DNA from 4 places in the Clostridium sp. HMP27 genome. Region 3 is predicted to be linked to each of the others. Evidence: riboswitches for the same ligand, from Rfam matches in the RefSeq annotation. Region 3 holds a riboswitch; each other region holds the start of a gene.
What was found. Region 3 has a riboswitch for cobalamin ahead of DP68_RS00940 (radical SAM protein). Riboswitches for the same ligand answer to the same signal wherever they lie in the genome.
Positions count from the first base shown of each region.

Region 1 (3,205 bases), on a different contig from region 3:
AAAATGGCGTTTCTTTAAGATTAAGTGCTGCCTTTGTAATTTCATAATCTTTATCTTCATCAATTTCATCTCCAGGTGAATTAACAAGTTTTAAATACTGCTTAGAAGCCCCTTCCCTACTATTCCCTAAGATATTTAATATAAAATTAGCATTGATACCTGAATTTATGTTGTTTTTATAAAAATAATGACTGCTCCAAGGATAATCCTCTAAACTATCACATATATCAGCCTTTATTGGATTTCTATGTATATACCTTAAAAGCCATACTAAATAAGCATTGTTATCAACTAACTTACTCTTATATCTACTATCAAATGCGTGACCAGTCCTATTTAATATACCTTTTATATATTTTCCTAGTAAATTGTCCAAATAAAACATTATTTCATTTATTGGAGATTTATTAGTTTTCATAAGTAAATGATAATGGTTATCCATAATTACATAAGCTAAAATCTCATAGTCAAACTTGATATTATATTTTTTCAAGCATCTTAAGATAAATGATTTTACATTATCATCTTGAAATATGTATTCTTTGTTGTTTCCTCGCTGATAAATATGATATATTGCTCCTTCATAGATAATTCTATTCTTTCTTGACATATGCTTTCACTCCTGTAAATGGTTTATCTAAACTATTCACACTTTTATAAAAAATATACATAAAATCAGAAATTCTATAAAGTATCATTAATTTAATCAGCTAAAAATTGTCACTTGCCACTTGCCACGTGGGTGGCACTATTATTTTGATTTTATACTAGTTGATACCTTTATGGCAAGTGGTAAGTTGAACTATCTTAATTTAAGAGAGATTTAGCTTAATAAGTGTAATTTAGGTTGCATTAAAAATAATTTATTTCTATTAATAACCTGAAGATTTTACAGCTAAGGGAACCCCTACAAGGTTCCCTTTAATAAAATAATTGAATTTTATATAGCTTAAATCTCAACTTGCCACTTGTCACGTGGGTGGCACTAGGCACTAATGTGTACCCTCTATTACTTCTATGTTATGATTTTCAAAAATTTGTTTTATTTCATGAGCCCTATTAGCCGTGCACTTTTTAATAATACAAACCGCTAAATGAATTCTTTTAACACCTGATTCTTGAAGTTTTTTTGCAGTCTTTAATAAATTTTCATCAGAATTTTTGGAACAAGCATCACATGTAGCAAATGCCATCATTTCCAAATCCTCATCCTTTTCATAAATACTAAAAGCCTTATTTCTATTATTATAAGCCTTAAAACATCCCATGGTTGAGCATGTACCATTTGTGTTTTCACATGCTATAATAGCTATTTTCATATATTATTCTCCTCTTTTCTCATTATTGTAAAGTCATAAAACAAATAACCCTTCAACGTTTAGTTAAAGGGCTGTCTATCCAAAATGCATATAAGTCATTTTAATCTTCCTCCCCCTATTACTCGTAGAGTTTTTGGCAATATAAAACAGGCAGGTGTTCTGACTCGAGCGTCAACATTTTTTCAGCCTTCCCAGTTTCCCAGTGGCATATTGAAAAAACTATTCTCTTACAGCGGCGAGACCGTGCGGGACTTTCACCCAGCTTCTCTTTTAATCAACAGATAAAAATCTATTGAACCCATTTTATAAACTACTAATTTAGTATACTTATTGTACTATAAATCCTGCTTATATGGCAAGTGTTAACTCATTCCATATAAACTTATATAAGAAATTTTTATTTGTAAAATAATGGACCTATTTTATCAACACGATTTGTCCAAATACCTCCAGTATAGTTATGCGGTAGATTTTTCAAGTCTTCGGCAGTATCAAATCCTTCAGAAAATTCCCCGCTGCCGCCTACAACAATTACACGAGTATTTACACTATCCATTCGATTTAGAAATCGGCCTCCCCATCCCCATAGAATAGGAGCGTATTTTAATGGTATATGCAATTCAGTATTTCTACAGGCCTTTGGAACATACCCTGTCCACCCTATAGCAATATAAGAAATCAGTGATTTTTTCAGCGTTGCCTTTGACATAACTCGAAGATTAGGTAACTCTTTCTGTAGTAAAGCAATAGGTTTGTCTCCTCCATATACAGCCAATTTATTTAAACTTTCTTTGGGTAGCTTAGAAAGATATTGAACAAGCTGCTGCCCATCTTCTGTTTTATCAGTTTTAATATGAATCAAAAAAGAACCTTCTGGGAATTTAGTAAGAACATCATCTAATGAAGGCATAAGTCCTGTTCCTTTACCTCGAAAAGGAAATGTCTTCCCTCCATCCGCAGTGTAGTTATACCCAACGTCAAGTAATCTCAAATCGTCCATTGTATAATCTTTTATAAGGCCTTTGCCATCAGTTCTATATTCTAGTGTCCAATCATGAAAAACAGCAAATTTCCCATCCTTGGTTGGCTGAACATCAAGTTCAACTATATCAGCTCCATATTTAAAAGCTGATTCCATAGAAGAAATTGTATTTTCTAAAAAAGGATGTTCAGGCTTATGAATGCGCTGAGCTGTATTGGTTTCATTGGTTATTCCCTCCATACTAAAGGTTTGTGCAAGCCCACGATGTGCAAGTATAGTTGGTTTTCCTGTTCGCTGTTTTGTAAACAGAGAGCTGTTATTCACGTAGACAAATGCAAATAATATTATAAAAAATATTGCGGATCTTTTCTTTATTATCTTTTTAAATTTGTCCATTTTCCCCCCATAGTTCATAAATTAAGTGCCATCTACTTGCTAACTTGCCACTTGCCACGTGGGTGGCACTAATCAACCTAATCATCTATAATACTCAAAAACTTCTTCAAGCGCTCATTGCCTGTATTTTCAAAAACCTGCTCTGGTGTACCAACTTCAACAATTGACCCATTTTCCATGAATACAACCTTATGAGCTGCATCTCTTGCAAAACTCATTTTATGAGTTACTACTACCATAGTCATTCCTTCTTTAGAAAGATCTTTCATTACCTTTAGGACCTCAGCTGCCAGCTCTGGATCTAATGCAGAAGTAGGCTCATCAAATAACAAAACTTCAGGTTCCATTGCCATGGCACGGGCAATAGCTACTCTTTGCTGCTGGCCACCTGAAAGTTCACAGGGATACTGATCTTTTTTCTCTAAAAGTCCAACCTTTTGTAAAAGCTTAAGACCTTTTTCACGAGCCTCTTCCTTTGAACGCTTCAATACTGTTACCTGTCCCTCCA
Region 1 covers NZ_JMFY01000006.1:18,898-22,102, reverse strand. The annotation lists gene DP68_RS03410 (transposase) at 1-610, opposite strand, end outside; gene DP68_RS03405 (CGGC domain-containing protein) at 993-1,319, opposite strand; cobalamin riboswitch at 1,451-1,636, opposite strand; gene DP68_RS03400 (glycerophosphodiester phosphodiesterase family protein) at 1,717-2,697, opposite strand; gene DP68_RS03395 (amino acid ABC transporter ATP-binding protein) at 2,775-3,205, opposite strand, start outside.
Region 1: another riboswitch for cobalamin. It lies ahead of DP68_RS03405 (CGGC domain-containing protein); the one in region 3 lies ahead of DP68_RS00940 (radical SAM protein).

Region 2 (3,205 bases), on a different contig from region 3:
CTTTAGGAAGTTTTAAATTCATTGGCCCGAATCCGACCTCTGCCATAACCGTAGATGCTATTATTTGATTATCTGCATCTTGAAATACTATTCCGATATTCTTTCTAAGTTCTTTTAAATTCTTTTTATTGATGATTGTACCACGGTAAACGATTTTTCCATGTTCCGGTGTAAATACACCATTTACATTCAAGAAAAATGTAGATTTCCCAGATCCATTGGAACCAATTACAGCAATTTTCTCACCTTCATATATATCCATACTTACGCCGTTTAATGCAGGTTTTCCATTTCCATAAGTGTAGTGCATATCTTCAATTTTTAATATTATTTTTCTCATTATTGTTCCTTTCTATCTTGTAAAGCTCCATAGTAAAATCAAAAAAATTACAAATCCTACTGCTCCGACAATCTGTATTGTTTCTACCGGTTTATCTTCCCTCCAAAATATAAGATCTCCATCATAGCATCTAGCCTCCATAGCATTATAATAATTAGCTGCCTTTTTCAGCGAAATAACTAGCATATTACTTGCAATGCTTCCAAATGTGTAGCAGGAAGTTTTAAAATCACAATAGCCATGGCGAGATTCTACTGAATTTTTCATTTTAATATGAACATCCATTAAAATGAAAATGTAACGGTAAATGATATCCATCAGCTCTATAATAATCTTCGGTACATGCGCCTTCCTAAACACATAAATAATCTCAGATGATGGAGTGGATAGTGTCATCATCTGCAATGCACTTACAGCTGCAAAAACCTTCATAATCAGAAAAATCACTTCCTTAAGTTTTGCCTGAGATGTAAACACATAGAAAAAACCAAGATTTATATTATACTCACCAATTGGCTGTTTTGAAAAATCGATGGCAATACTAAAGGTACCGACAATGATAAACGCCATTGGAATTGCCAGCATAGATAAATATTCATGTATTGAAATTTTTCCTTTTACAATGCTCAGATAGGACATTGAAATAATAACTGCGACTGATACATATGGATTGTCCAATGCTATGCAAAGAATCAGTAGGCCAATAGAAAGGCATACTTTAAAAGTTGGATTCCAATGTCTAATTTTAGAAGCATGAGCATAAAAATCAATTAAAAATCCCTCACCATGCTTATGTCCAATTCTATGGCTATGCTTATGAGTGTTATCCCCTTTAGTGTAAACATCACGATATTTAAATTTAAATAAAAAAATACCCATCACAAACATAACACACAAAATAATAATTTTTTCCATTTAACACCTCTCTGAAATTTTAGCCTTGTCCGCTTTAGAAACACCAAAACAATCGAATTTTTACCATACTTTCAAATCCATTCTAAACTTCCACTAACTTGTATTAAAATAAAAAAGTCTTCTTAACTCAATAGTTAAGAAGACAAAAAGATCATCACGATTATCAAAACGCATCGCAAACACCCCCTATCCTTCGTAGAGTTAATTGTGTATTATTATAGGCAGGTATTCTGACTTAAGTATCATCGCCTTTATAACCTTCCCAGTTTCCCAGTGGTATTATATAAAGACTCCTCTTTTACAGCGGCGAGACCGTGCAGGATTTTCACCTGACTTCCCTTTTAATTCATAACCTATAACTATATATCAATTTTAACTTTAATATACACCATATTATGGTTTAAATCAAGTATAAAAAAATAATTATAGGCACCTTACTATCTTTTAATGATATATTTTTTTGAATTTTCTAATTTGATATATTACACAATTTCTAATATTAGCCTCTGACAGAAAAGAGCATCTATAGATTTGATTTAAACAAATCTATAGATGCTCCACTATTACGCATTTTGCTCTTCTATATTTTTAACCCCAATATTAAAGAATCTCCAATTGCCATCTTCTTCTTCATAGCCTTTACAATATATACATCCTTCTTTAAAATCATAACCAACTTTATTAAGTTCTTCATGATTTTCACGAGTATTTCTTACATCATTTAAATCCTCAACTTTTATCTTTAACATATTCCCTTTATTAGTTTTTACTAATGCTTCAAATTGTGGGAGCGTTCCCTCTTCTTTAATGGAGTATATATCAACTATTTTTAAATTCATACCCTCTTCTATAGTTAACTTATCTTTATACCTTCCCCAGCCTTCAGCTAATGTGGTATAATCTCCTATTTTAAAAATACTTTCCCCTATCATACATGATTTAACCTTGTCCATAACCATCTGTAATCCCCCCTGCAAATTAATTTTGATGTAATATCATTATACAACCATTGTTAAATAATCGTCAATGGTTTTGTTTGAATTTTCTTAATATTAACATTAAGTTTAAAATTCAAACCCATTTTGAGTTTAATATTATTATATTTTAGAAATGTTAATTTAAGAATCAAAAATATATTTTTTATAATATTACTTATAACAATACAAAAACACACATGATATTTTATAACATGTGTGTTTTTATAAATTGATATTGCATTATAGTCCATTTTTTTCTTCCATCATAGTCTTTACCTTCATAAGTCTTGTTAAGTTACTTCTTTCATTTTCATCAAGTTTCATGCGTATATATTTAATGGTTTCATGCAAATCAGGTATAGTTCTGTATTCTAGAGCATTAACCCTTCTTCTAGTCTTTTCTATTTCGTCTGCCATAAGCTGACATGACTTTTCTACTTCTGCAAGCTCTAACAGCTTAGGAAGTATAGAATATAACTTTTCTATAGCTCCATCTAACTCTGCAGATGTATTTGCAAAACCATAAGGATATATACTGCCTTCTTGATTTTCCATTTTTCGCTTAAATTTCATTACAGGTACATTAACACTCATAATATTTCTTTTAGTTACTTCTAAAGAAATACTTTCCATAGGATAGGCTATTGCTTCTTCAAGGAATTCTGAAGACATAACAGCTCTTGCCATTACAAAATTCTTTAATGATTTTTGCAATTCTTCTTCTACACTTTTCCTTAGTTCGTTATTATATTTTATAAGGTCTATAAATCTCCTCATAAGCTCATCTTGCTTATCTTTTAAAAGTTTATGTCCTCTGGTTGCTGTTACCAATCTCTTTTTTAATGTGGTGAGCTCCATTCTAGTAGGATTGACATTTAATCTCATAAGTTATCATTCCTCTATTCTTCAATCTTATTTTCTTGCTTTGGTAGATATTTTTCAAGATATTCATCTCTAATTCTCTTAAGCTCAC
Region 2 covers NZ_JMFY01000018.1:62,273-65,477, forward strand. The annotation lists gene DP68_RS09460 (energy-coupling factor ABC transporter ATP-binding protein) at 1-340, opposite strand, end outside; gene cbiQ (cobalt ECF transporter T component CbiQ) at 353-1,255, opposite strand; cobalamin riboswitch at 1,458-1,627, opposite strand; gene DP68_RS09470 (hypothetical protein) at 1,819-2,214, opposite strand; gene DP68_RS09480 (V-type ATP synthase subunit D) at 2,473-3,117, opposite strand; gene DP68_RS09485 (V-type ATP synthase subunit B) at 3,132-3,205, opposite strand, start outside.
Region 2: another riboswitch for cobalamin. It lies ahead of cbiQ (cobalt ECF transporter T component CbiQ); the one in region 3 lies ahead of DP68_RS00940 (radical SAM protein).

Region 3 (3,205 bases):
TTGCTCCAAATCGGCACCTTCCTCAGGCACTACATAACAAACTCTTTCATGTTTTTCTCTTGTTGAAAATTCAGGATTTTCTCCTGTACGAACTCTTTCAATAGCAGATTCAACAGGTATAGTATATTGAATACCATCCTTAACACCAGCTACTCTTCTTATTGCATCTGAATGACCTTGACTTACTCCCTTGCCCCAGAAAGTATAGTCTTTTCCAACTGGAAGTATTGATTGACCTAAAAGTCGGCTTAGTGAAAATACTCCTGGATCCCAGCCAACGGATATAAGTCCAATAGTACCAGCTCTTTTTGTTACTTCATCTAGCCTATTAAAATATTCTGGTATTCTAGCATGAGTATCAAAGCTATCTACGGTATTAAATGTTGCTGCAATCTCTGGAGCCTGCTCTGGTAAATCTGTTGCAGATCCTCCACAAAGAATCATAACATCAATTTTGTCCTTATAATTTTCCATTTCTGAAATATGTACCATTTTTGAATTTGACTGCAATTTGTCAGGATTTCTTCTTGTGAAAATAGCCTCTAATTCAAAATCTGAGTTTTGTTTTAAAGATAATTCTACACCTTTTCCAAGGTTTCCATAACCTACAATACCTATTCTAATCTTATTATTCATATTATACCTGGCGTGCAAAGCCAGTCGCCCCTCCTTTATGTGTCTACTTAAAATTTAATAAAGCTTTAACACTTTATCTTGTGGTAATTTTATCACAATTATTTTTGTTTTACTATATCTTTAATTTAAAATTTTCTTATGATAACTTTTTAATAAATTCTGTTTAAACGTTAAACTATACTACTTCCTCATCTTCTATCATCTTTTCTTGTCTAAGCTGTCCACATCCTCCCTTAATGTCCTTCCCAAAATTGTGGAATATCTCGCAATCTATTTTGTTTTTTAGTTTATTATAAAAGTTTGTTACATCACTTTCTTGTGGCGCAATCAGTCCTTCTATATTATTATCATTATACGCTGAAATTATAAGTTTTAATGGCTTATCTGCTAGCAGCCCCTCTAATCTTTTTACATCCTCGTCAGTATCATTTATACCTTTAAATATCATATATCTTATTCTGGTCTTTATGTTGAATGTTTCTGCATATTCAACTGCTGCTTCAATTATAGAATTTATGTCATATTTTAAGGTAACTGGCATTATATTTTTACGTGTATCATTTGACGATGCATGTAATGATAAGTTAAGTCTAATCTTAACATCACTATCTTTAAAATCATTTATCAATCTTCGGATTCTCGGTGCTAAACCTACTGTTGCAATTTCAAAACTGCTTATTTTATATTTGTTATATATGCTAATTATGGCATCTCTAACATTTTCATAATTCATAAAAGGTTCACCCATTCCTGCAAAAACAACCGCATCTATTGGCAGTAACTTCGCTTCTTTGCAGTAATCAACACAAACACCTACCTGTTCAGTTATTTCAAGCGAGGTAAGATTTCTTACCAAGCCTTGTTTTCCTGTTGCGCAGAAAAAACACCCCTGGGTACAACCCACTTGAGAAGAGACACATACTGTACTATGATAAGTAAGTTTTAATTCCTTATCATACATATATAAAGTTTCAATAGTATTACCGTCTTTCATTCTTAATAAATATTTTATAGAATTGTCACAACTTACAAGCTTTTTAATAACCTTCATATCCATCACCTCATTAAATTTTTTAAACAAAAAGAAAAAAATTCTTGAATACAAATATTTGTATTCAAGAATTTTGCCATCATTCTTAATATAGCCTCTTAAATCTAAGATGCAATAATGAAAAAGGCAGGTCTCCTGGCTTACGGACTAACGATACTTTTTCCTTCCCGGTGTAATCCAGTGGATTATAAAAGTTCTACCGTTTACAGTGGTGGGACCGCTGAGGCTTATACCTCATTCCCTATTCTCCCTTTCGGGCACCTTTTTACATGTTTTATATTGTTATTTCATATCATACATTAATTACATAAAACATTATAGCTTATAGTTCTTAACTTTGCAACTTGCAATATAAATTGATAAAATTAAATATACTATTTATCAAGCAGTCAGGCCTTGTTAAGCTTTATAAGTTATGAGAGGCTTTAGACTTGCAACAACTTTTATCATGTCTTCATTTAACATATCTTCTATAACTTTCTCAATACTTTTATATGCCTCTGGAGCTTCCTCGTATATAATACTTCTATCGCTATATATTAAATTGCTTCCTAAAAGTTTTTCTCTCACAGACTTATTAGGATATACATGTTCAAGCCTTTCTTTGCAGGAAAGTCTATTCCAACGCCTTCCGGCTCCATGCGCAACTGAAAAAGCATATTCCAAAGAGTTAGCTTGTGGCTTAACAATATACGAATTAGAGCCTCTAGTACCTGCAATTACAACACACCCTACATCTGCAGGCGCTGCACCTTTTCTATGAACATAAAGTTTTTCTCCATTAAGTTCCTTAATAGCTATTGAATTATGGGTACTATCTAAAAGCTTATGCCCATCCTTTGCACCAATTGTACTTAAAAGCCTATATGCAATTAATTCTCTATTAAGCGCCCCAAACTCTACTGCACTATTATGCTCCTTAAAGTATTCAATATAACCTTCACTATTTTCTCTAAGTCCCTCTTGACAAGAATACTCCCCAATATATTTCCTTAATATATACTCCCCATAACCTCTTGATCCACTATGAACTAAAAGATATATGTATCCTTTATTTATATCTAACTCATCTAATAAGTCTTGATCATACACTTTATCAATTTGCTGAAACTCTGCAAAATGATTTCCAGATCCAATAGTTCCAAGAGCCTCCTTCATAGGCAAATGAATCTCTTCAGTTAAATGGGATATATCTATACTTTCAAGTCCATTTAATCTCTCAAGTTTTCCTCTAACTTTATCAAATTTAAACTTGCCCTTGTTTATATTTGTTGAAAACAAAGCCATACCGCATCCAATATCATTACCAATTAAATGAGGATAAATTACTTCCTTCGTGACAAAACTAGCTCCCACTGGAGTCTTACCAATATGAAGATCAGGTAGTCCAACAGCTTTTACTACTCCATCAAGCTCTGCTACTTTCTTAAGTTGATCAATAGCGTTACTTTCCATCCACGACTTTTCACTTTTTATTACTTTAACTATATTATCCATAAATACTCCTTTAATTATAAT
Region 3 covers NZ_JMFY01000001.1:200,723-203,927, reverse strand. The annotation lists gene DP68_RS00945 (diaminopimelate dehydrogenase) at 1-636, opposite strand, end outside; gene DP68_RS00940 (radical SAM protein) at 812-1,687, opposite strand; cobalamin riboswitch at 1,795-1,967, opposite strand; gene DP68_RS00935 (RNA ligase RtcB family protein) at 2,087-3,184, opposite strand.

Region 4 (3,205 bases), on a different contig from region 3:
CCAAATTTATTTCCTACTTTATTTGTAAATTTTTCTGTACTTCCCCCACATAAAGCCACTGCTATTATTCCTAATAGCGGCAAACTTATACAAGTAAGTAAAAAACCTATCATAGTAAATATCCACTTGTCTCCTGATATAAATCCAAGTGTTGGTGGAAATATTAAATTACCTGCTCCAAAAAACATAGAAAACAGTGCAAAACCTGTGATAATTATGTTTTTAGTATTTTTATTAATATTCATAAAAAGCCCCCCTGTTTTGAAATAAAAAAACCTCTCATCCAAACAAGGTACGAAAGGCATATTCCTGTTTTGTGGTATTTATTACCGCGAAACTTTTGTATACTTGTATAAAGTTTATACCGTCTAAATTTATATTATTTTATAGAAAAAGCACTCATTAAGCAAATATAAAACTTTTGTTAAGACAAGTTTACCTTTACTTATATAAAACTTACTACCCTTTTCTTCTTTTTTCTACATTCTTCTTGCTTCCATATGTAATCTTTTACACCCAGTAATTTTATATGCATTTAAATAGCTTTATAATTTAATAGTTTTAAGTGAATATGTTTTATAATTTTTAAGCTTATCCTTATATTTTGATAAAATACTTAAATTTACGTCCTTTTCATATATTATTCCTAGAGCATCTCCACTATGAGCTCCAATTATTCCATATCCATTTAATTCGTCACATATATTAAGTATAGTAGGAAGTATCTCATAGGACAGTCTTTTTTCATTTCTTATAATGCTTTGAGTAGAACAATGAGCAATTTTTTTTATATCACGAGACTGAATTCCATCCTTTAAAATAGGAATTAAATCATCTATATTGCTAAGAGGAGGCAATTTTTTATTGTTAAACTCAATAGTATTTATTGTTTTATTTCCCTCAAATACCAATATATCAAACTCCAAATATTTTCCTAGCTCCTCAGTATACATTCCATTTTTATAGTCAAATATACAAAGTTCTTTAAATATTATGCTATCTGTAGGCTCTATGGCTATACAATTTCTAATAAGCTCCTCCTGATTAAAAGGCTTTTTAAATAATTTAATTAGGGAGTGATAAAGTGCGCATAAATCTGCTGTACTGCTAGCAAATCCTTTTCCTCTTGTTATAGAGGATTTAATAAGAATATCTAGAGTATGTATATATTGCTCCTCTCCCCATTCTACAAGTATATTATTTAAAAACTTAGAGGATTTGCTATATCTATTTTTAACATGTGGAGATTCACTTTCCCATACTTTTACTTCGGTGAAAAGATTTATAGGACATGAACATAATACATCTATCCCATTATATCTTCCTTGAACTATTTCTCCAATACTGCCTGGATAAATGGTTGTCGCTTCCATAATATATACTCCTTTTACTAGTCATCAATTTTAAGTTACCAGAACTTCAAAATGCGAGTTTTTAATTAATGTTAATTTTATCAACGTAAAAAAATAAATGCAAGTACACATCTCAATTTAAATTAATAATTATCAAAAAACTTTCTATGAAAACATATTCATGAATTTAATTCTGTTATCTTGACATATAATATTATAAATGTTAAACTCAATTCGGGTTATAATAAAATTAAATTTATATGGAAATACTACATAAAACAAAGTCAAAATTGTAGGTTTTACATAACTTTTAGTCATATATTATGATATAATTTAATACATAAAATTTATAGGTTCCAAATGGATTAAATGGGAAAGAAGTTAAATACTTCTGCGGTCCCGCCACTGTAAAGATGAGTATATTAGCATTATGCCACTCAATCGGGGAAGGCGTTAATATGCAATGAATCTAAGCCAGGATACCTGCCTGTAAACACAGCTCATTTAGCTTACGTGGATAAGCTAATGGTAGTCCTTTAAAAGAACTCCATTATCTTAATAAGATAATGGTTTTTTATTTATACATATCATTAAGGAGGAACTTTTAAATGTACACTAAGTTCAAAAAATTGTCCGTAGTAATTTTAACCTTTATTTTAGCATTTTCCTTTGTTGGATGTAATAGCAATAAAAATAACACTAAGGGTACTAAAGAAAATGCTAATGTAGAAAAAAAAGGAGAAACTAAATATCCTTTAACGATTAAAGATTCATCCGGTAGAAACGTAACTATAGAGAAAGAACCACAAAAGATAATATCTGTAGGTCCAAATATTACTGAAACAATATACTATTTAGGTAAAATGGATAAATTAATAGGAAGAACGGATTTCTGTGACTTTCCTAAGGATGTAAAGTCTGTGCAATCCATAGGTACTCTCCAGCAGCCTAATATAGAAAAAATTGTAGACTTGAAACCTGATTTGGTTATAGGCTCAACTCATTTTCCAAAGGAAACACTTGAAAAGCTTGAAGCTTTAGGAGTAAAAGTAGTGGTTCTTTATGGAAAGGAAGATTTCGAAGGTGCTTATAACACCATTGAAAAATTAGGTGAAGTTTTAAATGCTAATGATAAAGCTTTTGAAGTGGTAAGTAATATGAAGAAAAAAGTTGAAGATGTTAAAGTCAAGGTTGCAGGAAAAGAAACTCCATCAGTTTACTACGTTATAGATTTTGGTCCATATGGAGATTTTACTGCTGGATCAGATACATTCATAGATAAAATGATAACTATGGCTGGTGGTAACAATATAGCTAAGGATGCTGTTAACTGGAAATATAGTGTAGAAAAAGTATTAGAAAAAAACCCAGATATGCTTATATGTCCCGTATATTTCGATTACAAGAAAAGACTTCAAGAAGCTAAAGGCTATAAAGATTTAGATGCTATTAAAAAAGGAAATTTATTTGAAATAGATAATAACATGCTTGATAGACAGGGACCAAGACTAGCTGATGGACTTGAAGCTATGGCAAAAATTGTTCACCCTGAAGCGTTTAAATAGTCTTTAATTACCTAATGGGGGGATTTTAATGTCTTTTGACAAAAAAAGGATTTACTATAGAACATTACTTTTAGTAACTATAGCTATTTTACTGGTGCTAATAATACTATCTAGCACTTTAGGTGTCGCTAATATAACTTTTATTCAAACTATGAAAATACTTTTATCTAAAATCCCTTTTATTGGTGCCTTTATAGATTTAAGTAATGTTTCTAACACTCAGGTTCTTATCATAACAAATATAAGACTTCCAAGAATATTTATGGCTGCACTTATAGGTGCTGGACT
Region 4 covers NZ_JMFY01000022.1:98,047-101,251, reverse strand. The annotation lists gene brnQ (branched-chain amino acid transport system II carrier protein) at 1-245, opposite strand, end outside; gene DP68_RS12220 (kinase) at 546-1,373, opposite strand; cobalamin riboswitch at 1,687-1,858, shown strand; gene DP68_RS12215 (ABC transporter substrate-binding protein) at 1,961-2,917, shown strand; gene DP68_RS12210 (iron chelate uptake ABC transporter family permease subunit) at 2,946-3,205, shown strand, end outside.
Region 4: another riboswitch for cobalamin. It lies ahead of DP68_RS12215 (ABC transporter substrate-binding protein); the one in region 3 lies ahead of DP68_RS00940 (radical SAM protein).